DNA from 2 places in the Streptomyces sp. NPDC059080 genome. Region 1 is predicted to be linked to the other one. Evidence: predicted binding sites of a transcription regulator. Region 1 holds the regulator's gene; the other holds the start of a gene.
The links. The regulator HspR, encoded in region 1, represses chaperone genes until heat shock. The targets are predictions, from matches to a motif close to TTGAGNNNNNNNNNCTCAA.
Positions count from the first base shown of each region.

Region 2: a site for HspR is predicted at 1,969-1,987, ahead of lon (endopeptidase La). Genes of this name have one in related genera too.

Region 1 covers NZ_JBHYGX010000034.1:18,012-28,874, reverse strand. Annotated here, with positions in the region: gene dnaK (molecular chaperone DnaK) at 112-1,989, shown strand; gene grpE (nucleotide exchange factor GrpE) at 1,986-2,657, shown strand; gene dnaJ (molecular chaperone DnaJ) at 2,703-3,881, shown strand; gene ACFWWQ_RS22950 (heat shock protein transcriptional repressor HspR) at 3,883-4,335, shown strand; gene ACFWWQ_RS22945 (hypothetical protein) at 4,519-4,923, opposite strand; gene ACFWWQ_RS22940 (TIGR03618 family F420-dependent PPOX class oxidoreductase) at 5,026-5,430, opposite strand; gene ACFWWQ_RS22935 (Uma2 family endonuclease) at 5,527-6,099, opposite strand; gene clpB (ATP-dependent chaperone ClpB) at 6,456-9,089, shown strand; gene ACFWWQ_RS22925 (YbjN domain-containing protein) at 9,176-9,706, shown strand; gene ACFWWQ_RS22920 (pyridoxal phosphate-dependent aminotransferase) at 9,883-10,863, opposite strand, start outside.
Region 2 covers NZ_JBHYGX010000014.1:35,058-45,920, forward strand. Annotated here, with positions in the region: gene ACFWWQ_RS14170 (rhomboid-like protein) at 69-806, shown strand; gene ACFWWQ_RS14175 (GNAT family N-acetyltransferase) at 1,007-1,798, opposite strand; gene lon (endopeptidase La) at 2,010-4,481, shown strand; gene ACFWWQ_RS14185 (lysozyme) at 4,663-5,520, opposite strand; gene ACFWWQ_RS14190 (MarR family winged helix-turn-helix transcriptional regulator) at 6,140-6,634, shown strand; gene ACFWWQ_RS14195 (hypothetical protein) at 6,803-7,648, opposite strand; gene ACFWWQ_RS14200 (nitrate- and nitrite sensing domain-containing protein) at 8,264-10,863, shown strand, end outside.

The DNA.
Region 1 (10,863 bases):
AGGATAAGGCCCGTATAAAACTTGAGCGGTCATGACTCAACTCTGTTGACAGGTTTTGGGGGCTCGTGCATGCTTGAGTCCGTTCCACTCAAGTCAGCTGGAGGAATCGACATGGCACGTGCGGTCGGCATCGACCTGGGCACGACGAACTCCGTCGTCAGTGTTCTCGAAGGCGGTGAGCCCACCGTCATCACCAACGCCGAGGGCGCCAGGACCACGCCGTCCGTCGTCGCCTTCGCCAAGAATGGCGAGGTGCTGGTCGGCGAGGTCGCGAAGCGTCAGGCGGTCACCAACGTCGACAGGACCATCCGGTCGGTCAAGCGCCACATGGGCACTGACTGGAAGGTCGACATCGACGGCAAGGGCTTCAACTCGCAGCAGATGAGCGCCTTCGTCCTGCAGAAGCTCAAGCGTGACGCCGAGGCGTACCTGGGCGAGAAGGTTGTGGACGCGGTCATCACCGTCCCGGCCTACTTCAACGACTCCGAGCGCCAGGCCACCAAGGAGGCCGGTGAGATCGCGGGTCTGAACGTCCTGCGCATCGTCAACGAGCCCACCGCGGCCGCCCTCGCCTACGGCCTGGAGAAGGACGACCAGACCATTCTGGTCTTCGACCTCGGTGGCGGCACCTTCGACGTCTCGCTGCTGGAGATCGGCGACGGCGTCGTCGAGGTGAAGGCCACCAACGGTGACAACCACCTCGGTGGTGACGACTGGGACCAGCGCGTCGTCGACCACCTGGTCAAGCAGTTCCAGAACGGCCACGGCGTCGATCTGTCCAGGGACAAGATGGCGCTCCAGCGCCTGCGCGAGGCCGCCGAGAAGGCGAAGATCGAGCTGTCGTCCTCCACCGAGACGACGATCAACCTTCCCTACATCACCGCCTCCGCCGAGGGCCCGCTGCACCTGGACGAGAAGCTCACGCGCTCGCAGTTCCAGCAGCTGACCGCGGACCTCCTCGACCGCTGCAAGACCCCGTTCCACAACGTCATCAAGGACGCCGGCATCGCGCTGTCCGAGATCGACCACGTGGTCCTGGTCGGCGGTTCGACCCGTATGCCGGCCGTCGCCGAGCTCGTCAAGGAGCTGACCGGCGGCAAGGAGGCCAACAAGGGCGTCAACCCGGACGAGGTCGTCGCCATGGGCGCCACCCTCCAGGCCGGTGTCCTCAAGGGCGAGGTCAAGGACGTTCTGCTCCTCGACGTCACCCCGCTGTCCCTCGGTATCGAGACCAAGGGCGGCATCATGACCAAGCTCATCGAGCGGAACACCACGATTCCGACGAAGCGCTCCGAGATCTTCACGACGGCCGAGGACAACCAGCCGTCCGTGCAGATCCAGGTCTACCAGGGCGAGCGCGAGATCGCGGCGTACAACAAGAAGCTCGGGATGTTCGAGCTGACGGGCCTGCCGCCGGCCCCGCGCGGTGTCCCGCAGATCGAGGTCTCCTTCGACATCGACGCCAACGGCATCATGCACGTGACCGCCAAGGACCTGGGCACGGGCAAGGAGCAGAAGATGACCGTCACCGGCGGCTCCTCGCTGCCGAAGGACGAGGTCGACCGCATGCGTGAGGAAGCCGAGCGCTACGCGGACGAGGACCACAAGCGCCGCGAGGCCGCCGAGACCCGTAACCAGGGCGAGCAGCTCGTCTACCAGACGGAGAAGTTCCTCAAGGACAACGAGGAGAAGGTCCCCGCCGAGGTGAAGACCGAGGTCGAGGCCGCCGTCGGTGAGCTGAAGGAGAAGCTCAAGGGCGAGTCCGCCGAGGGCGACAACACGGCCGAGATCCGCACCGCCACCGAGAAGGTCGCCGCCGTCTCGCAGAAGCTGGGCCAGGCCATGTACGCCGACGCCCAGGCCGCGGGCGCCGACGCCGGTGCCGCGAGCGCCGCGGGTGCCGGTGCGGGCCAGGCGAAGGCCGAGGACGACGTCGTGGACGCCGAGATCGTCGACGACGAGAAGCCCAAGAAGGACGGTGCGGCGTGACGGAGGAGACTCCGGGCTTCGACGAGAAGCCCGACGTCTCCGGCGCCGAGTCCGCAGGCAACGCTGACGACGCGGCGCGAGCCGAGTCCGCCGACAAGGCGGGCTCGGCCCCGGCCGGGGACGACAAGCAGGGCGCGCGGGACATCGCGCTCACCGCACAGCTGGACCAGGCCCGTTCGGCGCTCAACGAGCGCACCGCGGACCTCCAGCGGCTTCAGGCCGAGTACCAGAACTACCGGCGCCGGGTCGAGCGGGACCGCATCGCGGTCAAGGAGATCGCCGCGGCGAACCTCCTGTCCGAGCTGCTTCCGGTCCTGGACGACGTGGGTCGCGCCCGCGATCACGGCGAGCTGGTCGGCGGCTTCAAGTCGGTGGCCGAATCGCTGGAGACCGTGGTCGCCAAGCTGGGCCTCCAGCAGTTCGGCAAGGAGGGCGAGCCCTTCGACCCGACGATCCACGAAGCCCTGATGCACTCGTACGCACCGGACGTCACGGAGACCACGTGCGTGGCCATCCTGCAGCCCGGGTATCGCATCGGTGAGCGAACGATCCGCCCCGCGCGGGTCGCCGTCGCCGAGCCGCAGCCGGGCGCCCAGGGCGGCAAGTCCGCATCCGAGGACGGTGCCAAGGCTTCGGACGAGGAAAACGGTGGCCCGGACGAGGGCTGACGTGTGGACGGCAGAGAAGAAGACGCGGAAGGAGGGACGTCGGGGATGAGCACGAAGGACTTCGTCGAGAAGGACTACTACAAGGTCCTCGGCGTCCCGAAGGACGCCACCGACGCCGAGATCAAGAAGGCGTACCGCAAGCTCGCCCGGGAGAACCACCCGGACGCCAACACCGGTGACTCCGGCGCCGAGGCGCGCTTCAAGGAGATCTCCGAGGCGAACGACATCCTCGGCGACCCCAAGCGCCGCAAGGAGTACGACGAGGCGCGGGCGCTGTTCGGCAACGGCGGCTTCCGTCCCGGCCCCGGCGCGGGCGGCGGCAACTTCAACTTCGACCTCGGCGACCTCTTCGGGGGTACGCAGGGTCAGCAGGGGAGCGGCGGCGGCTTCGGCGGGGGCCTCGGGGACGTCTTCGGCGGCCTGTTCAACCGCGGCGGCGCGACGGGTACCCGTACCCAGCCGCGGCGGGGACAGGACATCGAGTCCGAGGTGACGCTCAGCTTCACCGAGGCGGTGGACGGGGCCACGGTCCCGCTGCGGATGTCCAGCAAGGAGCCGTGCAAGGCGTGCTCGGGCACCGGCGACAAGAACGGCACCCCGCGGGTCTGCCCGACCTGCGTGGGCACCGGTCAGGTCAGCCGGGGCGCGGGCGGCGGCTTCTCGCTCACCGATCCGTGCGCCGACTGCAAGGGCCGCGGCCTGATCGCGGAGAACCCCTGCGAGGTCTGCAAAGGCAGCGGCCGGGCGACCAGCGCCCGGACGATGCAGGTCCGCATCCCGGCGGGCGTCTCCGACGGGCAGCGCATCCGGCTGCGCGGCAAGGGCACGCTCGGCGAGCACGGCGGTCCGGCGGGCGATCTCTACGTCGTGGTGCACGTCCAGCCGCACCCGGTCTTCGGCCGCAAGGGCGACAACCTCACCGTCACGGTGCCGGTCACCTTCCCGGAGGCGGCGCTCGGCGGCGAGGTGCGGGTGCCGACGCTGGGCGGCCCGCCGGTCACGCTCAAGATCGCGCCGGGGACGCCCAACGGCCGCACCATGCGGGCGCGGGGCAAGGGCTCGACGCGTAAGGACGGCACCCGGGGCGACCTGCTGGTCACCGTCGAGGTGATCGTTCCGAAGGACCTCGGCGACAAGGCGAAGGAGTCGCTGGAGACCTATCGCGAGGCGACCGCGGATCAGGATCCGCGGGCGGAGCTGTTCCAGGCCGCGAAGGGAGCATGAGATGGACAGCCGGGGCGGACACCGTCGGAACCCGTACGAACTGACCGAAGATTCTCCGGTATACGTCATCTCCGTCGCGGCTCAGCTCTCCGGCCTGCATCCGCAGACCCTGCGTCAGTACGACCGGCTGGGTCTGGTCTCGCCCGACCGCACGGCCGGGCGGGGCCGCCGGTACTCCGCCCGGGACATCGAACTGCTCCGCACGGTGCAGCAGTTGTCCCAGGACGAGGGCATCAACCTCGCCGGTATCAAGCGCATCATCGAGCTGGAGAACCAGGTCACGGCCCTCCAGCAGCGGGTCGCCGAACTCCAGGGCGCCCTGGAGGGCGCGGCCAGCGCGATGCAGCAGCGGGAGGCCGCGGTGCACGCGTCCTACCGCCGCGATCTGGTGCCGTATCAGGATGTCCAGCAGGCCAGCGCGCTGGTGGTGTGGCGCCCCAAGCGGGGCGAGTGACCGCCGGAGAGCGGCGGTCACAGCGGAGAGGGCCGGGGCGACCCGGCCCTTTCGCATGTCCGGGGACCGGACGCGCCGGGCGACGGTGCGGGCCCCGGCCCGGGCGCTCTTCTCCCCGGCTACCCGGCCGCTCTGCTCCCCGGCCGCCCGGCCGCTCTGCTCCCTGGCGGGCCGCCCGGCAGCTCAGTGCCCGCTGTACCCCGCCGTCGGCATCGACAGGCGGCGGTGGACGCCCGAGGTCAGCGCGCGGTCGTAGACCGGTTCGGCGAGGTCGGCGGTGGCCAGGCGGACCCCGGCGGCGGCGCAGCGCGCGGCGAACGCGTCGGCGTCGTCCACGGCGTGCTCCAGCGCCCGGCGGTGCGGCGCCACGAAGACATCGACCAGGCCGCGTTCCACATCGCGCCAGAGCGTGGGGTGCCCGGCGGGCAGCCGGTGCAGGCTCAGCCGGCAGGTGAGGTCGTAGCCGCGGTCCGCCGCCCACCGCTCGCACATGGCGTGCTGACCGCGGTCGTCGACGAGGAAGGGCTCGTCGCCCAGCTCGGACAGCGGCATCAGGCAGGCGAGGGCGGTGGCGCGGACCGGGTTCATCGTGCCCTCCGGGCGTGGTCGGTGTGCGGGCGACGATACCGGCGCACGGCGCCCGCGGTAACGGCGCGTTCACCCACCGCGCACCCGCGCTCCGGACGCGTTCTAGGCCCGGCCGAGCGCCCGGGTCACGGTGATCTCGATCGCCACCCGCTCCGGGTTGGGCCGCGGCATCCGGCCGTACCGCGCGGCGTACCGGCGCTCGGCGTCCGCGACGGCCGCCGCGTCCGTCCGCACCCGGGCGATCCCCTCCAGCGTCGCCCAGCGCCGCCCCGCGACCTGGCAGACCGCGGCCCGCACACCGTCCGCCCCGGCGGCCAGCACGTTCCGCGCCTTGGTGGAGCCGCCGCGCGTGATGACCCGCGCGATCCGCTGCTCCGCGTCGTACGTCACGCCGACCGGGACGACGTGCGGGGAGCCGTCGGCCCGCAGCGTGGTCAGCGTCGACATGACGTGCTCATCCCAGAAGGCGAGGTAGGCGGGGTCGAGGGCGGCGAGATCGTGGGCCATGGGGGAAGCGTAACGGCGGGGCACCGGGCCGCCCGTTCCGCGTACGGCGAGGGGCCGGGCCCCGTAAGGGCGGCCCGGCCCCACGGGGCACCCGCCTCAGAGGAAGTCGCCGGTCTCCAGCGTGAAGGAGAAGGGGTCGGGCAGCGGCAGTGGCATGCCGAAGGCGACGGAGTGGGATTCGCGGTAGTCGTCGTCCTCGGGCTCGCTGAACAGCGTGACCGTGGAGGTCTCGCGATCGACGAGGAGATAGAGGGGGAGGGCGCCGCGGGCGTAGCAGTGGCGTTTGGCGATGCGGTCCCGCTCGGCTTTGCTGCTGGTCACCTCGACGACCAGGGCGACGCCGTTGGGCGGCATCCACGGGGGAGCACCCCGGAAGACGCGCAGAGCCCAGGGCGCCATCGTGGCGTCCGGGATCACCCGGTTCGTGAGACCGGGACCGGCACCGGGAAGGATGAGCCCCTTCCCGCCCGAGATCTGCATCCGGGTCGCGGACGCCGCTTTCACCTGGTCATTGATGAGGTCCAGGTAGTCCTCGTGGTCCCCGTCGGTCGGCGGTGACACAACAATTTCCCCCTCGATCAACTCGGCGCGGAACCCACGGGGGGTTTCCATGCCAAGGAAGTCGTTCAGGAGGTTCTGTCGGTCGGTCGCCGTCGGCTCATATGCCATAGCTGTCATGCTGCACCTCCATTGCGGTCGAGGCCAGTGTCGGCGCCGGGCATCGACTGCCGCTGGCATATGCCGGACGTTCACCCGCAGGTGTGGCGCCGTGCGCCCCGGGGAACCCGGGCGCCGCGGCGACGCGGCAGGCTCGGCACCGGGGCGCCGCGCACCCGGCCGAGGGGCCGGCCTTTCCCCAATCTTGAGTGAACCCCGCTCAACCTCACTCTTGAGTGTCGTAGACTCAACTTACTGAACGTCGACCAGAGCATGTACGGAAGCGTCATACGCGCCCTACCTGCCCGCCGTCGGGCGGACCGGCAGTACAGGACGAGAACGCCGAGCACGAGGAGGACCCCGCGACCGTGGACGCCGAGCTGACCAACAAGAGCCGGGAGGCGCTGAGCGCCGCCAACGAGCGGGCGATCACCGCCGGGCACGCGGACATGACGTCCGCCCATCTGCTGCTCGCGCTGCTGGCCGGACCGGCCGACAGCAACGCGAACATCATCGATCTGCTGGCCGCCGTCGGCGCGGACGCCGCCGTGCTGCGCGGCGGCGCCGAGCGGCGCCTCGCCGCGCTGCCCAGCGTGCAGGGGTCGACGGTCGCGCCGCCGCAGCCCGACCGCGAGCTGCTGGCCGTCCTCGCGGACGCCGCCCGGCGCGCCAAGGAGCTGGGCGACGCCTATGTCTCCACCGAGCATCTGCTTATCGGCATCGCGGCCAAGGGCGGTGCCACCGGTGCGCTGCTCGACGAGCAGGGCGCGTCCGCCAAGAAGCTGCTCGCCGCGTTCGAGGAGTCGCGGGGCGACCGCCGGGTCACCAACGCCGACCCGGAAGGCACGTACAAGGCGCTGGAGAAGTTCGGTACGGACTTCACCGCGGCGGCGCGTGAGGGCAAGCTCGACCCGGTCATCGGCCGGGACCACGAGATCCGCCGCGTGGTGCAGGTCCTCTCCCGCCGGACGAAGAACAACCCGGTGCTGATCGGCGAGCCCGGCGTCGGCAAGACCGCCGTGGTCGAGGGGCTGGCCCAGCGCATCGTCAAGGGCGATGTGCCCGAGTCGCTGCGGAACAAGCGGCTGGTCGCGCTCGATCTGGGCGCGATGGTCGCGGGCGCGAAGTACCGCGGCGAGTTCGAGGAGCGGCTGAAGACCGTCCTCGCGGAGATCAAGTCCAGCGACGGCCAGATCATCACCTTCATCGACGAGCTGCACACCGTCGTCGGCGCGGGCGCGGGCGGCGACTCCGCCATGGACGCGGGCAACATGCTCAAGCCGATGCTGGCCCGCGGCGAGCTGCGGATGGTCGGCGCGACCACCCTCGACGAGTACCGCGAGCGGATCGAGAAGGACGCGGCGCTGGAGCGCCGCTTCCAGCAGGTGCTGGTCGCCGAGCCGACCGTCGAGGACACCGTCGCGATCCTCCGCGGCCTCAAGGGGCGCTACGAGGCGCACCACAAGGTCGCCATCGCCGACTCCGCGCTGGTCGCCGCCGCCACCCTCTCCGACCGTTACATCACCTCCCGCTTCCTGCCCGACAAGGCCATCGACCTCGTCGACGAGGCCGCGTCCCGGCTCCGGATGGAGATCGACTCCTCGCCCGTCGAGATCGACGAGCTCCAGCGGTCCGTGGACCGGCTGAAGATGGAGGAGCTGGCGCTGCGGAACGAGACCGACGCCGGTTCCGTGGCGCGGCTGGAGAAGCTGCGCCGCGACCTCGCCGACAAGGAGGAGGAGCTGCGCGGGCTGACCGCCCGCTGGGAGAAGGAGAAGCAGAGCCTCAACCGCGTCGGCGAGCTGAAGGAACGCCTCGACGACCTGCGCGGACAGGCCGAGCGCGCTCAGCGCGACGGCGACTTCGACACCGCCTCCAAGCTGCTCTACGGGGAGATCCCGAAGCTGGAGCAGGAGCTGGAGGCGGCGGCGGCCGCCGAGGCGGAGCAGGAGGCGTCCGCCGAGTCGATGGTGAAGGAGGAGGTCGGACCGGACGACATCGCCGATGTCGTCGGCTCCTGGACCGGCATCCCCGCCGGCCGCCTCCTCGAAGGCGAGACGCAGAAGCTGCTGCGCATGGAGGACGAGCTGGGCAAGCGGCTGATCGGCCAGGCCGAGGCGGTGCGTGCGGTCTCCGACGCGGTGCGCCGCACCCGCGCCGGGATCGCCGACCCGGACCGGCCCACCGGCTCGTTCCTCTTCCTCGGCCCCACCGGCGTCGGCAAGACCGAGCTGGCGAAGGCGCTCGCCGACTTCCTCTTCGACGACGAGCGGGCCATGGTCCGCATCGACATGTCGGAGTACGGCGAGAAGCACTCCGTCGCCCGCCTCGTCGGTGCGCCCCCCGGCTACGTCGGCTACGAGGAGGGCGGCCAGCTGACCGAGGCGGTCCGCCGCCGCCCATACAGCGTCGTCCTGCTGGACGAGGTGGAGAAGGCCCACCACGAGGTCTTCGACGTGCTGCTCCAGGTCCTCGACGACGGCCGCCTCACCGACGGCCAGGGCCGCACCGTCGACTTCCGCAACACCATCCTCATCCTCACCTCCAACCTCGGCTCGAACTTCCTGATGGACCCGCTGCTCAAGGAGGACCAGAAGAAGGAGAAGGTGCTGGAGACCGTCCGGGCATCCTTCCGGCCGGAGTTCCTCAACCGCCTCGACGACCTCGTCGTCTTCCACCCGCTGGGCACCGACCAGCTCCAGCGGATCGCCCGGATCCAGATCGACCACCTCCAAAAGCGCCTCACCGACCGCCGTCTTACCCTCGACATCAGCGACGCGGCCCTGACCTGGCTCGCCTGGCTCGGCCAGGAGCCGGTGGTGGACGCCCCGGCGCCGGACCTCTCGTACGGTGCCCGGCCGCTGCGCCGCCTGGTGCAGACCGCCATCGGCGACCAGCTGGCGCGTGCCATCCTGGCGGGCGACGTACTGGACGGCGACACCGTCCGCGTGGACGTCGACGGCGATCACCTCGCCGTGACGTCCGCCCGCGCCGCCGCCTGACGCGCCGCGCTCCGCCCCGTCCGGGGTTGCCAGGACGGGGCGGGCATGGTGGAGGATGGCGCAGACCATACGAAGGGAATTCCACGGTGAGCATCGACCCGTCCTCGATTCCGAATTTCGGGGGCCAGCCCGAACAGCAGCCGACCGGGCCTGAGGGTCCCGTCGTGCCCGACCAGGATCTGGTCAAGCAGCTCCTCGACCAGATGGAGCTGAAGTACGTAGTCGACGAGGAAGGTGACCTCGCCGCCCCGTGGGAGCAGTTCCGTACGTACTTCATGTTCCGCGGCGAGGAGGAGCAGCAGATCTTCTCCGTCCGCACCTTCTACGACCGCCCGCACGGCCTGGACGACAAGGCCGAGTTGCTGGAGGCGATCGACGACTGGAACCGCCGCACCCTGTGGCCCAAGGCGTACACCCACACCCACGACGACGGCACCGTCCGGCTGATCGGTGAGGCGTCGATGCTGGTCGGCACGGGTGTCGCGCTCGAACACTTCGTGTCGAGCACCGTCAGCTGGGTCCGCGCCTCCATCGAGTTCGACAAGTGGATCGTCGAGCAGCTCGGTCTGGAGTCCGAGATCGACGAGTCCGACGACAAGCCGGACGACGAGGGCTGACCCTCCCGCCGACGTCCGCCGCCGGGGGGGGCCCCCCCCCCCACACACCCACACCCACCCGCGCGCCCCCCCGGGGGGGGCCGCGCCCGCCCCCCGGCGCCCCCCCGCCACCCACTCCCCCCGCCGGCCGCCCCGCCCCCCCCCCGCGGCGTGTCCGGCAGGCGCCCGGGATGCCGTCAGGCGGCCAGCCCCTTGAGCCGGTCCACCGCCTCCTGAAGGACCTCCGTCTTCTTGCAGAACGCGAAACGGACGAAGGGCGCGCCCTGCTCCTGGTGGTCGTAGAAGACGGCGTTGGGGATGGCGACGACACCGGCGCGCTCCGGCAGCGCCCGGCAGAACGCATGGCCGTCGGTGTGGCCCAGCGGCCGGATGTCGGTGGTGACGAAGTACGTGCCCTGCGGCTGGTAGACCTCGAACCCGGCCGCGCGCAGCCCGTCGCCGAGCAGGTCGCGCTTGGCGCGCAGATCGGTCAGGATCCCTGCGTAATAGCTGTCCGGCAGCGCCAGCGCCTCGGCGAGCGCGTATTGGAACGGCCCGCCCGAGGTGAAGGTGAGGAACTGCTTCGCCGAGCGCACGGCGGCCACCAGCTCCGGCGCGGCGGTGACCCAGCCGATCTTCCAGCCGGTGAACGAGAACGTCTTCCCGGCCGAGCCGATCGTCACCGTCCGCTCCCGCATCCCCGGGAACGACGCGAGCGGCAGATGCGCGCCCTCGAAGACCAGATGCTCGTAGACCTCGTCGGTGACGACCAGCAGATCGCGTTCGCAGGCGAGCCGCGCGATCTCGGCGAGCTCCTCGCGGGTCAGGACGGTGCCGGTGGGGTTGTGCGGGGAGTTGAGAAGGATGAGGCGGGTGCGGTCGGTGACCGCGTCACGCAGCTCGTCCAGATCGAGGGCGTACGTCCCGGACTCCGGCCGCGGGCGCAGCGTCACCGGGACGCGCCGGCCCCCGGCCATCGCGATGCACGCCGCGTACGAGTCGTAGTACGGCTCCAGCGCGATGACCTCGTCGCCGGGCTCCAGCAGCGCGAGCAGCGAGGCGGCGATGGCTTCGGTGGCCCCGGTGGTGACCAGGACCTCGGTGTCGGGGTCGCAGGTCAGGCCGAGGTGGCCGTAGAAGCGCTCCTGGTGGGCGGCGATGGCGGCGCGCAGTTCGGG
Region 2 (10,863 bases), on a different contig from region 1:
GCGGGCGTCGCCGGGCGTTGAGCATGGCGGGCGTAGGAGGACCAGGACCGAAGGGGAGGGGCGGTGTGGTGAGCGGTGCGGTGAGCGGTGCGGTGCGGTCGGGCCGGTGGGCGTGGCGGTTGCTGCCCGGGCCCCGGGCGACGCCGTTCACCTTCTGGTACGCGTTGCTGCTGATGGGGACCTCGCTCTTCGCGGCGTACGCGGACCCGGTGCGGGTGGCGGAGCTGCTGCGGGGCTCCAGTACCGACGCGGCGCATCTGGCGGCGACGCCGCTGCGGGTGCTGGTGGCGAGCGCGCTGTGGATCGACGGCGGGCTGCTCTCCGGGTTCGCGTGTGCCTTCGTCGTGGTGCTTGCCGGGCTGGAGCGGCGGGTCGGCGCGGTGCGCACCGTCGCGGTCTTCCTCGGCGGCCATGTGCTGGCCACCCTCGCCACGGAGCTGCCGGTGGGCGCCGCCGTCGCCACCGGGGCGCTGCCGCCCGGCGCGGCGCACCGTCTCGACTACGGCATCAGCTACGGCGTGATGACCTGCGCCGGAGCGCTGGCCGGGCTGCTGCCGGGGCGGCTGCGGTGGCCGCTGCTCGGCGGCGCCGGCTACTACGTCACGGCGGACCTGCTGACCTTCGCGGACCCGCTCAGCTCCTGCGGCCACCTCCTCTCCCTCACCCTGGGCGTGACGGCCTGGCCGCTGCTGCGCCGGGGGCGGTCCGGCCCGCGCCCGGTGCGGCTCCACGGGGATCTGGGGCATCCGGCGCTGCGGCGGGTGCCGGGGCGTGCGGTGCCGGTGGCGGGGGTGCGGCGGCGCTGAGCTGGATGCGGGGCGGGCGGCGGGCGGCCCGTCCGCCCGTGCCCCGGGCCGGCCCGGTCACGGCCCGCCCGGGGGCGCGCCGGGCCGCCCCGGAGAGCCGCCCGGGCCAGGCCGAGCCCGCACGGTCCGGGCCGCCGCGTCCGTCCGCCCCTGCCCCGGCCCGCCCCGGTCACGGCCCGCCCGCGCCCGGTTCGCTGCCCTCACCCGCCCCCCGGCGTCCACACGTACGGCGTCGTCGTGGTCACCGCATGGAAGCCGAGGCGGCGCAGGATCGGGGCGCTGGCGTCGGAGGCGTCGACCTGGAGGAGGTCCGCGCCGTGGGCCACGGCGAGCGTGGCGCGGGCGGCGACCAGGGCGCGGTAGACGCCGCGGCCGCGCCAGGCGGGCAGCGTCGAGCCGCCCCACAGGCTCGCGAAACCGGTGCCGGCCTGCAGCACCAGCCAGCCCGCCGAGACCACCTCGCCCCCGGCCTCCGCCACCAGGACGGCGATGCGGTCCGGGGCGGCGGCCACCCGGGCGGTCAGATCGTCGGCCAGCCAGCCGTGGTCGTCGCCCCAGACCGCCGTCTCCATGGCCGCGATGCGCCGCATATCGGCGTCGTCGGTGACCTGGCGCAGCGTGACGCCCTCGGCGAGTACGGGCTCCCCGGCCATCTCCCGGGCGCGGCCGATGAGCACCGTCTCCCGCTCCTCGGGCACGAACCCGGCGGCACGCAGCCGCTCGGGGAGCTCTTCCGGCAGGTCATGGCCGTGGGTCTTCCACTCCACGGCCTCGCCCCGGGCGGCGAACACCGCGCACTGCCGGGCGATCAGCGCATCCAGCGCGGCGCCGCGTACGCCCAGGTCCGGCGGGCCGCTGACGAAGCCGCGGAACTGCCCGGTCAGCCGCGTCAGCAGCCCGTCCCGCTCCGTGGTGACGCCCCGGGGCAGGTCCGGCGGGACGCCCCGCATCCGCTCGTCGTAGGCCGCGAGCAAGCCGTCGATGTCCGTCATGGTTCGACGGTACGAGGGTGGGCAAGCGATTTTCCGTAGCGGCGGGCGGGCCGTGGCGCCCGGTGGGCGCGGTGGCGCGGGTACCGGCCACGGGGGCGTCGCGCCGGACGGCGATCCGCTGATCGCTCACGGCGAACACGGACCGGGGAACATCTCCCCGCTCCCCGGCATTGAGTGGGAATAGCTCAACTTGCCTGCCGAAGGGGAGATCATGGCTTCGTCGTCCCACACGCTCACTCTGCCGGTGCTGCCCCTCGATGACGAGGTGGTCCTGCCCGGGATGGTCGTGCCGCTGGACCTGTCGGACGCGGACGTACGGGCCGCCGTGGAGGCCGCGCAGTCCGCCGCCGTCCAGGGCAACAAGCCGGAGGTGCTGCTTGTGCCCCGGGTCGACGGCACCTACGCGGCGATCGGCACGCTCGGGCGGATCGAGCAGGTCGGCCGGTTGTCCGACGGTGACCCGGGCGCGCTGATCCGCGGGCTGCGCCGGGTGCGTATCGGCTCCGGGACCACCGGCCCGGGGGCCGCACTCTGGGTGGCGGGCAGCGCCGTCGAGGAGACGGTGCCGGGCACCGCCGACGGCGAGGGCGGCCGCACCCTTCCCGGCGCCGTGACCGAGCTCGTCACCGAGTACAAGGCGCTGGCCACCAGCTGGCTGCGCAGGCGCGGTGCCTGGCAGGTCGTCGACCGCGTCCAGCAGATCGAGGACGTCTCCGCCCTCGCCGACAACGCCGGGTACTCGCCGTTCCTCACCACCGAGCAGAAGATCCGGCTGCTGGAGACCACCGACCCGGTCGCCCGGCTGAAGTTCGCCACCGAGACGCTCCGCGACCATCTGGCCGAGCAGGACGTCGCCGAGTCCATCGCCAAGGACGTCCAGGAGGGCGTCGACAAGCAGCAGCGCGAATTCCTGCTGCGGCGGCAGCTGGAGGCGGTCCGCAAGGAGCTGTCCGAGCTGAACGGCGACGCCGACGACGAGAGCGGCGACCACCGCGCCCGCGTCGAGGCCGCCGCGCTCCCCGAGGACGTCCGCAAGGCCGCCCTCAAGGAGGTCGACAAGCTGGAACGCGCCGGCGACCAGAGCCCCGAGGGCCCCTGGATCCGCAACTGGCTCGACACCGTCCTCGAACTGCCCTGGAACGAACGGACCGAGGACGCCTACGACATCACCGGGGCGCGCGCCGTGCTGGACGCGGACCACGCCGGTCTGGAGGACGTCAAGGAGCGGATCACCGAGTACCTGGCGGTCCGCAAGCGGCGCGCCGAACGGGCCGGCGCCGACGATGCCGAGGCCACCACCGGCGGCGGGCGCCGCGCCGGGGGCGCCGTGCTGGCGCTGGTCGGGCCGCCCGGTGTCGGCAAGACCTCGCTCGGCGAGTCCGTCGCCCGGGCCATGGGCCGCTCCTTCGTCCGGGTGGCGCTCGGCGGCGTACGCGACGAGGCGGAGATCCGTGGGCACCGGCGGACGTACGTCGGCGCGCTGCCCGGCCGCATCGTCCGGGCGATCAAGGAAGCCGGTTCGATGAACCCGGTGGTGCTGCTCGACGAGATCGACAAGGTCGGCTCCGACTACCGCGGCGACCCCGCGGCCGCCCTCCTGGAGGTCCTGGACCCGGCGCAGAACCACACCTTCCGCGACCACTACCTGGAGGTCGAACTCGACCTCAGCGACGTGGTGTTCCTCGCCACCGCCAACGTCCTCGAAGCCATCCCCGGGCCGCTGCTGGACCGGATGGAGCTGGTGCGGCTGGACGGCTACACCGAGGACGAGAAGATCGTCATCGCCCGCGACCATCTGCTGCCGCGCCAGCTGGAGCTGGCCGGACTCGCGCCCGGCGAGGTCACCCTCACCGACGACGCGCTGCGCAGCCTGGCCGGGGAGTACACCCGCGAGGCCGGCGTACGGAACCTGGAGCGCGCGGTGGCCCGGCTGCTGCGCAAGGTGGCAGCCCGGCACGAACTGGGCGAGCAGGAGCTGCCGTTCACCGTCGGCGCCGAGGAGCTGCGCCCGCTGATCGGACGGCCGCACCACACCCCGGAGGCGGCGCAGGACCCGGCCGTGCGGCGGACCGCCGTGCCCGGGGTGGTCACCGGACTCGCGGTCACCGGCGCCGGTGGCGATGTGCTGTACGTCGAGGCATCGCTCGCCGACCCGGAGACCGGCGCCTCGGGGCTGACGCTCACCGGTCAGCTCGGCGACGTGATGAAGGAATCGGCGCACATCGCGCTGTCGTTCCTGCGCTCGCGCGGCGCGGAGCTGGAACTTCCGGTCGGCGACCTCAAGGAGCGCGGCGTCCATCTCCACGTACCGGCCGGAGCCGTCCCGAAGGACGGGCCGAGCGCGGGCGTGACGATGACGACCGCGCTGGCCTCGCTGCTCTCCGGCCGTCAGGTGCGGCCGGATGTGGCGATGACCGGTGAGGTGTCGCTGACCGGGCGGGTGCTGCCGGTCGGCGGGATCAAGCAGAAGCTGCTCGCCGCGCACCGTGCGGGCATCACCACGGTGATCATCCCGCAGCGCAACGCACCGGATCTGGACGAGGTCCCCGAGGAGATCCTTCAGACCCTCGACGTACGGCCGGTCACCGATGTGCGCACGGTGCTGGAGCTGGCGCTGACCGACGCAGCCACGCCGGTCCGCGACCCGGCCGCACCGGACGGGGCGGTGCCCGCCGCGGGGTGAGGGACGCGGCGGGCCCTCGCACCGGGGCCCCCCCCCCCCCCCCCCCCCCCCGCGCCCCCCGCGCCCCCGCGCGGCCCCCCCCGGGGGGGGGGGGGGCCCGCGGGGGGGGGGGGCGGGGGGGGGCCCCCCCCCGGGGGGCCCCCCCCCCCGGCGGGGGGGGGGCCCCGTTCGTGCGCGCGGATCAGCCGTTGGCGAGGGCCTGGAGCCGGTCGTACGCGCCGTTGAAGGAGTTGTGGTCCCCGACGTTCGGGCCGGTCGAGGTGTACTGCCAGATGGTGTGGAAGCCCCACCCGCCCGGGAGTTCGCCGACCGACGAGCCGTAGCGTGGCACCCACAGCGGGTTGACGCTGCCGAAGCCGGTGTTGTTGCCGGTGCACTGCTTCCACCAGCTGGTGGAGGTGTAGAGGACCGCGTCCCGGCCGGTGCGCGACTTGTAGGTCGCGAACCAGTCCTTCATCCAGTTGACGAGCCCGGTGGCGGTCATGCCGTAGCAGGTGTCGCCGTACGGGTTGTACTCCATGTCCAGCGCGCCCGGCAGGGTCCTGCCGTCCTTGGACCAGCCGCCGCCGTGGTCGACGAAGTAGGTGGCCTGGGCCGCGCCGCTGGAGGTGTCCGGCGTGGCGAAGTGGTACGCGCCGCGGATCATGCCGATGTTGTACGAGCCGTTGTACTGCTGCGCGAAGGAGGGGTTGGTGTACGTCGTCGACTCCGTCGCCTTGACGTACGCGAACTTCACGCCGCTGTTCCACAGCGCCGACCAGTCGACGCTGCCCTGGTGACCGCTGACGTCGACACCCTCGACCCCGGCGAGCAGCCCGGTCGCCGGGCGGACCGAGCCGGTGCCCTCGTGTGCGGCGATCTGCGATCCGGCCCAGTCCTGGGCGGGGTGGGACGGTTCGGGCGCGTCCTTGGCGGGCGTCGCGGCGGCCGTCGCGCTGCCGGGCAGGCCCAGCAGCAGCGCGAAGAGCGCGAGCAGGGCGCCGGCCACGGTGGCCAGGGAGCGGGTGCGGTGAGGGGAGCCCGACCTGTGCACGAGCATGCGTGCCTCCGGATTTCGTTGAGGTGACCTGAGGGGGGATGACGGGGCCGCGGCGGACCGCGGCCCCGGTGCCACGCGCCGCCGGGCTAAGGCGGCCAAGCGGGCTGCGGGTGCCCCGGTGCGGGGCCGGTGGCGCTGTGGTGGCGTGGGGGGTGGCGCGGGTGGTCGGCGGGGTGCGGGGCGCGGCGGGAGAGCGCCCGCGCGCCCCCCCCCCCCGCCCGCGCGGGCGCCCCCCCCCCCCGCCGGGCGCCCCCCCCCCCCCCCGCCGCGGGGCGCGGCGGAGTGCGGCGGAGTGCGGCGGAGTGCGGTGCGTGGTGCCGGAATTGCAGGTGCCGACGTGCGGGTGCGGAGGTGCTGAGGTGCGGTGCGCGGTGGTGCGGCGTGCGTGGTGCGCGTGGGCGCCCGTCGGTGCGGACGCCGTACGCGGACCGGGATGGCCGGACACCCGATGACTTGGTGTGCCCATGCCAGAAATGACGATACGCGCGTAGACCGCGGCGATAAAAGGGGGATACGGGGCTGCCGTTGGTCTCATCCTGCGAAATACTGGCGGAGCTGCGGCTTCGGCGGCGGCGAACGGAAACTTTTCACGAACGGAAACGCCGGAAAGGGTGCTGACGTGCACAACACCGGAGCCGACGGAGCGGCGGAGCACGGCGACGCGGCGGGTGTGGACCACGTATTCCTCGCCCTGGAACGCGAGTTGGCGGTGTTCCTGCGCCGGGCCCGCGCCTCCTCCGGCGAGCTGGCCCGCGAGGTCCACCCCGACATGGAGCCCGCCGCGTACGGCCTGCTGGTGCGCCTCTCCGACGCCGGGGCGCAGCGCGCCACCGACCTGGCCGGTTACTTCGGCGTCGGCAAGGCGACGATGAGCCGTCAACTGCACGCCCTCGAAGAGCTCGGCCTGGTCACCCGCGAGCCCGACCCCGCCGACGGCCGCGCCGTCCTGGTCCGCCTCACCGACGAGGGCCACGACCGCTACGGCCGGGCCCGCCTCGCCCGCCGCGCCCGCTACGCCCGCCGCCTCGCGGCCTGGGACCGCACCGAGGTCGCCGAACTGAGCCGCCTGCTGCACCGCCTCAACGCCGAACAGGAGGGGGAGGACGGGGCGTAGGGCGTACCCGTGGGGGAGTCCCGCCGTGCGCCGCACCGGGCGGGGCTCCGCACCGGCCGTCCGTTGCCCGCACCGGCCGTCCCCCGCCCCGCGTCCGGCCGTCCCCCGCCCCGCGTCCGGCCGTCCGCTGCCCCGCGTCCGGCCGGGCGTGCCCCGGCCGTCCCGCCCTCACGGCTCCACGTACACCACCGCCGCGTCGTCCCGCGCCTTGCCGCGCGGGTACGCGGCGCCCTCCGGGTCCGCCGCCTCCGCCGCGCGGACCGCATCGATCAGCGCCTGCGGACCGTCGCCGGCCACCAGCGCCGCGCACCCCTGCCAGGAACCCTCGCGGAACACCTCGACCCAGCGCCCGGCGCCGTCGCTGAGCGCCGTCAGCGCGCGCACCTCGGCGCGCGGTGTGCACCCGGTGACCGCGCGGGCGGCGACCGACGGATCGGCCGCCGCCGTGAAGAACCCGCCCTCGGCGTTCCGCAGCGCCTCGACGGAACGTACGTACCGGCGGGCGGCCGCCGTGCGCTCGGCCGAGCCGCGCGGCAGCGCCCGCAGCGCCTCGCGTTCGGCGCGGACCGCCGGGGTCAGCTCGTCGAGCCGCGTGTCGCGCACCGGTGTCACGGAACCGTCCACGCGCGTCAACAGCAGGACCGAGTCGGAGAGTACGAGGTGTTCGACGCTCTCCTCGGACCACCGCACGGCGACCACCGTGGCCTGCGGGGTGCGGGGGTGAGAAAGGTCACACGCCGGCCGGTGAAGGGCGGCCGTACGGGAGATGGCTGCCGCGAGTGCCTCAGTGAGCGTCATGTCCCGGTGCGAAACCGACAGTTCGAGCATCGCGCCCCCGAGCCGCGCGGTGAACCACGGCACCGGATGCGTACACCCGTAGTCGCCCTCGGGCGGGGTCACGCCGTCCAGCAGCACCAAAGTTCCGCCCCGGCCGGACGCGGGCAGAGCGACGGACGCGTAGTCCTCGTTTGGGTGTTGGGGATCGCCCGGTGCGACGGCGAGTTCGATGCGCATGCCGGGCAGTCTGCCGGAGCGGCGGCGAGCGGCGGCGGTGGCGGCGCCGCGCGGGCGGGTGGACGGCGGGCCGGCGTCCGGTGCGCGCGGCGGGGCGCCCCGTGCAGGGGTGCGCGCGGTGCGGGCGGGCATCCTTGCAGGAGCCGACCGGTTCTCCAAACGCACCACAGGGTTACGCCGGGTTGCACCGAGAATCGGCCACGCACGGAAGTTGATGGTCAACTTCCGATTGATGTTCACTCATTCGCGTGGCCGGGCAAGTGTTGCCGAGCCACTGCGCGGAGCCGGTGGAAAGGTCGCTTCCCGAATCATTGGGGGGCGGGCCGGGACATACGTCGCGCCGCGCAAGGCCGGGCTGTTTCCCTTCGCGGAAGCGTGCACTGCTGCGGTTTCGCGCAGGTTCGCCCCGCGAGCGGAAACCGAGCCGGACCCGCGCGCCACACGGCGTGGGCAGGCGAGACAGGAATGCGAGCAGCGGTGCGGAAGAAGCGGCTTCGGGGCAGCGCAGGTAAGCCGGGAACGCCGGCCCGACCGGTCCCGGTACCGGATACGGGCACAGGCCCCGGCCGGGATGCGACGACCGGTGGTGACCCCGCGGGCAGGCGCCCCGCGCGGGTGCGCAACCGTCTGATGGGCGCGGTGGCGGTGGTCGCGGTCGCCGTAGCGGGTGCCGGTGCCCCCGGCATCAGCGCCGCGGTGGACGACACCCACACCAGTCAGCGACTCGTCGAACTGGCACAACTCGACGCGCGGGCGATAGCGCTGTCCCACTCCCTGGCGGACGAGCGCGACACCATGACGTCGTACGTCGCCACCGGGCGTGGCGGGAGCACCGCCGCCGGTTACGAGGCGCTGCGCGCCCGCGTCGACCGGCAGCTGCGCGATCTGCGCGCCGCCTCCCAGGGCGCGTCCGGCGAGACCACGGTCTACGCCGCCGCCGAGAAGCAGCTCTCCGGGCTGCCGCAGATCCGTCAGGAGGCCCTGGCCGGACCGGCGACCGCGCAGTCCACCTACGAGGCGTACACCCGTGCCCTCCAGGCGCTCGGCGCCATCGCCGACGACATCGCCCACTCCCTGCCCGGACGCGCGGACGGCGCCGACGCCGACACCCGGGCGCTGCCCGCGCTGGGCCGCGCCGTCGAACAGGCCGCCGGGACCCGCGCGCTGCTGCTCGCGGCGCTGCGGGCGGGCGGCGAGCAGCCCCAGCTGTCCGCCGCGGCCCAACTCGCCCACCTGCGCGAACAGGGTTCCCTCGCGGACTTCACGCAGGTTGCCGGGGAGAGCACTCAGGACCGCTACGACGCCACGGTCAACGGCGCGGACGTCACCGCCGCCGAGCGGTACCTCACCCGCCTCACCGACCAGCCGCGCATGGACGCCGCCGACGTGGCGCTCAGCCGCTCGCGGGTCCAGGCCACGCTCACCGCCCGGATCGACCTGATGCGCGGCGTCGAATCGGCCCTGGCCACCCAGGAGATCCAGCGCCTCTCCGACCTGCGCGACGACGACGTCACCGCGCTGGAGGTGCGGATCGCCCTGGTCGGCGTCTGCCTGCTGCTCGCGCTCGGCGTCTCGATCTCCGCCGCCCGCTCCATGACCCGCCCGCTGGCCGCGCTGCGGCTCGGCGCCAAGCGGGTCGCCGCGGACCCGGCGCACGAGGAGCCCATCGCCTTCAAGGGCCGCAACGACGAGTTCGCCGCCGCCGTCCGCTCCGTCAACGCGCTGCACGCGCAGGTCGCCGACGTGGCCCGGCGCACCGCCGAGCTGGAGGGCGAGCGCGGCCGGCTGATCAACGCCCGGCAGCGGCTGGCCGACGAGCGCGAGGTGCTCGACGGCGAGCGTGACGCGCTGCGGGCCGAGGTCGGGGAGCTGACCGAGCGGCTGGCGACGCTGCGTACCGGTGTGCACGGCCGGTACGTCAACCTCGCGCTGCGCACCGTCGGCCTGGTCGAGCGTCAGCTCCATGTCATCGAGTCGATGGAGGAGCAGGAGCAGGACCCGGCGGCCCTGGAAACCCTCTTCAAGCTCGACCACTTCGCCGCGCAGATGCGCCGCAACAGCGAGAACCTGCTGGTCCTGGCTGGTACCGAACACGGCACCGGCCACCCGGGCCCGGTGCCGCTGCTGGAGGTGCTGCGCGCCTCGGTCAGCGAGATCGAGCGCTACGACCGGGTGATCATCCAGTCGCTGCCGCCGCATGCGCAGATCGCCGGGTTCGCCGCCGACGACATCAGTCACCTGGTCGCCGAACTCCTGGAGAACGCCACCGCGTTCTCCCCGCCGGAGGCCCATGTCGAGCTGTCCGGCTGGCTGCTGGAGACCGGTGAGCTGATGCTCTCGGTGCAGGACGAGGGCATCGGCATGACCGCCGAACGCCTCGCCGAGCTCAACGAGCGGCTCGCCGACGCGGAGACCGCGTCCACCTCCGAGTCCATCGACGAGGCCCTGGGCCTGGGCCTGTACGTCGTGGTGCGGCTCGCCGCCCGGCACGGCGTCCGGGTGCAGCTGCGGGCCCAGCAGCAGGGCGGCGTCACCGCCGTCGTGGTGCTGCCCGGTTCGATCCTGCCGACCCGACCGGGTCCGGTGAACACCCGCGCGGGTACGCCCGCGTCCGCCGGCCCGGCCCTGCCCGGTTCGGTCGCTGAGGCGAACTCCAACGCGCTCCAGGCGCGGGTGCTGCGCGCCGACCCGTCGGCCCTCCCGAAGCGCGGCGGGGCCCCCGCACAGCCCGCCGTGACCCCCGCCCCGCAGGCCGACCCGCTGGTCGCCGCCGCCGAGCGCGCCGTCGACGCGGCCGGACTCCCGGACCGCGGCGCGCCCACGGACCCGAACCCGGCGGCGCAGGCCCCCACCGGGCCGCAGACGCCGAGGGACCCGCAGGTGGGGGCCCCGCAGGCCCAGGCCCCGGCTCCGCGGACGCAGATAGCTCCGCAGGCGCAGGCTCCGGGCGCGGCGCAGGCTCCGGGCGCGGCGCAGGCTCCGGGCCCGCAGGCGCCCGTCGCCCCCGCCGTCCCGGACGCGGCCTCCGGCCGTCCCGCACCGGCCGGTCCCGTCGCCCCGTACACCGAGGCGCCCGCCGCACCGCAGGCCCAGGTTCCGCAGGCACCGGCCGCACCGCAGGCGCCCGTCGGCGGCAGCCCGTACGGGCCGATGTCGTCCGGCCCCTACGGTGAGCCCGGCACCGGCAGTCACCGTCGTCCGGCGGAGCCCGCGGC